DNA from 2 places in the Paraburkholderia tropica genome. Region 1 is predicted to be linked to the other one. Evidence: riboswitches for the same ligand, from Rfam matches in the RefSeq annotation. Region 1 holds a riboswitch; the other holds the start of a gene.
The links. Region 1 has a riboswitch for cobalamin ahead of G5S35_RS27495 (TonB-dependent receptor domain-containing protein). Riboswitches for the same ligand answer to the same signal wherever they lie in the genome.
Positions count from the first base shown of each region.

Region 2: another riboswitch for cobalamin. It lies ahead of G5S35_RS29005 (HoxN/HupN/NixA family nickel/cobalt transporter); the one in region 1 lies ahead of G5S35_RS27495 (TonB-dependent receptor domain-containing protein).

Region 1 is NZ_CP049136.1:887,107-889,302, forward strand. It holds gene G5S35_RS27490 (LysR family transcriptional regulator) at 1-837, shown strand, start outside; cobalamin riboswitch at 918-1,115, shown strand; gene G5S35_RS27495 (TonB-dependent receptor domain-containing protein) at 1,207-2,196, shown strand, end outside.
Region 2 is NZ_CP049136.1:1,227,935-1,230,130, reverse strand. It holds gene G5S35_RS29010 (LysR substrate-binding domain-containing protein) at 1-473, shown strand, start outside; cobalamin riboswitch at 580-776, shown strand; gene G5S35_RS29005 (HoxN/HupN/NixA family nickel/cobalt transporter) at 867-1,925, shown strand; gene G5S35_RS29000 (amino acid permease) at 2,002-2,196, opposite strand, start outside.

The DNA.
Region 1 (2,196 bases):
AAAGCCGCGATGAGCCAGCGGATCGCCGAACTGGAACGCGTGGCGGGCGTCGCGCTGGTGCAGCGCACCACGCGCAGCGTGCGCTTCACGGAAGCGGGGCGGCGGCTCGTGGAGGACACGCGCGCGCAGTTCGAGCGCATCGCCACGAGTTTCGCGAGCGTGCGCGAAATGGCCGACGTCGCGCGCGGCACGGTGCGCGTGACCGCGCCCGTGGCCTTCGCGCGTCAGCAACTGGTGCCGCGTCTCGCGCAGTTCGCGCGCGCGAATCCCGAGGTGCGCGTGCAGCTCGAATTGTCCGACCGGCTCACGTCGATCGCGAGCGAGGGTTTCGATCTCGCGATCCGCCACAGCGCGCAGGTGCCGGAAACGCATGTGGCGTTCAAGCTCTGCGACACGCGTTCGGTGATCGTCGCCACGCGCGCGTATCTGAAGCTGCGCGGCACGCCGCAAACGCCCGCCGATCTCGCGCAGCACGACTGTCTTTACTATCCGCGCACGCTCGGGTCGGGCGCGTGGTCGTTCGAAAAAGCCGGGCGGCGCGCCGAGCAGTCGCGCGTGAACGTGACCGTGAACGGGCCGGTGTCGGCCAATAACAGCGAGGCGCTGCGCGACGCCGCGCTCGAAAATCTGGGCATTGCGCTGCTGCCCGATTTCAGCGCGCAGGCCGCGTTGCAGGCGGGCAAGCTCGTCGTGCTGCTGCCGGCGTGGCGGCCGGTGGGGGCGTTCGCGTCGCAGTTGCACGTGGTGCGGCCCTATGGCGCGCATGTGCCGCGCGCGGTGACGCTGTTCGCCGATTTTCTGCGTCAGACCTTCAGGCAGGGCTTTCCGCTCGAATGAGCGATGCGGGCGGCGAGTCGCATCTGACGTTTTTTCGCATCGCCCGGCGCGCCGGAGGTTGACGCGCGGAACGCGCCGCCTTTACGCTCGCGCGCTGATGGTTCCCGGCGACGGGATCAAAAGGGAACGCAGTAACGGCGCGCGCGCCGGAAGTCTGCGGCTGTCCCCGCAACTGTGAGCGGCGAGTCCATGCCAGCGAGGGCCACTGGGAAACCGGGAAGGCCGGCATCGGGCGACGACCCGCGAGCCAGGAGACCTGCCATCGACCGAGGTCCAAGCAGCCGCAAAGGGCGGGGTGTCCCGATGCGCGCGCGCCGCCCGCGCGGCCGCCCGTTGCAAGGACAGTTCGACCTCTGGATCTGTCTGCTCATGAAGTATCGTCAATTCGCTTCCACCGTTCTCGCGTCCGCCGTCGCGGCCTGCGCCTGGCAGGGCGCTTATGCGCAAACGTCACCGCAAAGTGCTGAAGAAAGCGCTGAACCAACCCAGGCCGACGCCACGTTGCCGAACATTCTCGTGGTTGGCGACACGCAGCATCTGCCGCAATCGTTCGATCAGCGTTACGCCAGCACGCAGGTGCTCACGCGCGCCGATCTCGACCGGCTCGACCCGATCGACCCGAGCATCACGCAGGCGCTCGCCACGCTGCCGGGCGTCAGCGTTTCGCAGAGCGGCGGTCCCGGCGCGACGGCGTCGGTCAGCATTCGCGGCTCGGCGGCCAATCAGGTGGCCGTGTTCATCGACGGCATCCGCGTGGGCTCGGCGACCACGGGCACGGCCGCGTGGGCCGATCTGCCGACCTCGGCGTTCGATCGCGTGGAAGTGATTTCCGGCCCGGCGGCGGCGTCGTTCGGCGCGGATGCGGTGGGCGGCGTCGTGCAGCTCTTCACGCGCCACGCCTCGAATCAGCCGAACCAGACCACGGTGTCATTCGGCGGCGGCTCGAACAAGACCTTCGACACGCAGCTGCGCACCTCGGGCACCGTGCCGTCGAGCGGGCCGCTCGCGGCGCTCGGCGGACTCACGTATTCGCTCGGTCTGCACGACTACAACACCGCGGGCATCGACGCGACCAAGCCGTGGGCCTACGGTCACGAGGACGGCCGCAATCCGTATCACGCGCAGGACGTGGACGCGCGTCTTGGCTACGCGCGCGAGAACTGGTCGATCTCGACCTTCGCGCTCTATCACCGCTCGGATCTCTCGTACGACAACGCGGGCTACGCGGATCGCCAGCGCGATCATCAGCTCACGACCGGCGTGGCGTTTCATCTCGACATCACGCCGACCACGCAGTTCGACCAGTCGTTCGGCTATGCGTACGACCGCCAGTTCCTCTACGCGAACGACCCCGGCATG
Region 2 (2,196 bases), 340 kb from region 1:
CGTTCGATATCGGCGTGCGCGCGGGGCCGGAAACCGGCGACGGTGTGATCTCCCGTGCGCTGATGGCCGACGTGCGGCTACCCGCGTGCAGCCCGGCGCTTCTGCATCGGCATCCGATTCGGGAAGCGGCGGACCTGCGCCACCACACGTTGCTGCATTCGAGCACCACGCGGTCCGCATGGGCGAGCTGGCTGCGCGAGGCGGGCGCCGCTGATCTACAGCCGCACCGTGAAATCGAACTCGACCACACCTATCTCCAGCTGGCGAGCGCGGTAGAAGGCCTGGGCGTCGCGCTCGCGTCGCTGCCGCTGATTGCTCGGGACATCGCCGCCGGGCGGCTCGTCTGCCCGATTGCCGCGCCGGGATGGCGCGCACCCGACTACACGCTGGTAATGAACGCCGATCGCGCGCGCGACGAAGCCGTCGTGGCCTTCGGGCAATGGATGATCGACAGGGCCGGGCGCGAAGCCTGACGTACCGGCAATGGCAACCGCAAGCGCAAGCGCACGCCATCGAATACCTCGCCATCGAATCCAGGCTTTTTTCTCGTGTGCAATTGACGTCTGGGCCGTCCGCCCATTACGCTTGCGGGCTGATGGTTCCCGGCGACGGGATCAAAAGGGAACGCAGTGACGACGCATTGCGTCGAGTCTGCGGCTGCCCCCGCAACTGTAAGCGGCGAGTTCGTGCCATTCGGCGCCACTGGGAAACCGGGAAGGCGGGCATGAGAACCGTGACCCGCAAGCCAGGAGACCTGCCATCGACCGAGGTCCATGCAGCCGCAACGGGCGGGGTGTCCCAATGCGCAAACCACCGCTTCGCGCGGTGCTTCGTTGCAGGACAGCCCCGACCTCAGGATCTGTCACATGTCCATCGCTCTCGAACCGGCCGCTGCGCCGGGAACCCTTCGCCGTCGCGTCGCCGGCATTTACGCCGTGCTCGCGGTCTTCAATATCGGCGCGTGGATCTGGGCGTTCATCGCCTTTCACGCGCAGCCGCTGCTGCTCGGCACCGGCCTGCTCGCCTATGGTTTCGGCTTGCGTCATGCCGTCGACGCCGACCATATCGCCGCCATCGACAACGTCACCCGCAAGCTGATGCAGGACGGCCGGCGTCCGGTTTCCGTAGGTTTCTTTTTCGCGCTCGGTCACTCGGCCGTGGTGCTGCTCGTGGCGATTGCCGTCGCGGCGACGGCGGCGGCGCTCGAAAGCCGCTTCGAGGCGTGGAAGGATATCGGCGGGGTCATTTCGACGAGCGTCTCCGCGCTGTTTCTGTTTCTGATCGCCGCGATGAACATCGTCATTCTGCGCGGCGTGTGGCGCGCGTTCGGCAAGGTCCGGCGCGGCGAGCGCTACGACAACGACGACCTCGATCTGCTGTTGAACAGCCGCGGCCTGCTTTCGCGCCTGTTCCGCCCGCTGTTTCGCCTCGTGTCTCGACCGCTGTGGATGCTGCCGCTCGGCTTTCTGTTCGGGCTCGGTTTCGACACCGCGACCGAAGTGAGCCTGCTGGGCATTTCCGCGAGCCAGGCGGCGCAAGGCGTGTCGATGGGCGTGGTGCTCGTGTTTCCGGTGCTGTTCGCGGCGGGCATGTCGCTCGTCGATACGACCGACGGCATCCTGATGCTCGGCGCCTACGACTGGGCCTTCGTGCGCCCCATCCGCAAGCTCTATTACAACCTCACGATCACGCTCGTTTCCGTCGCGGTCGCGGTGCTCATCGGCGGTATCGAAACACTCGGTCTGCTCGCCGATCACTTCGACCTCAAGGGCGGCTTCTGGAACGTAATCGGCAGCCTCAACGACAATTTCAACAACCTCGGCTTCGTCATCATCGGCGTGTTTATTTTTGCGTGGGTGATTTCGTTCCTCATTTACCGCCTGAAACGCTACGACGAACTGCCGGCGCTGCAATCCGATCGTTGAACGCGCAATCACGCGACATCGCAAGACGCATTCGACGCCCTCGCCCGCGCACGCAAACGGGCGAGGACGTCGTGGTTCAAGCGCGCCGCTGACGCAGATAACCCACCGCCGCGAGCGCCACGCAACACCCCAACGTGGCGATCACTTCGCCGCGGTGATCTTCGCTGAGCACCATCACCACGAAGGCGCCGCAGATCAACGCAACGACCAGCACGCCCAGGAAGGGGTGCAGCCACATCCGCACCTTCAACGGCCCGGCGGACACGAGTTG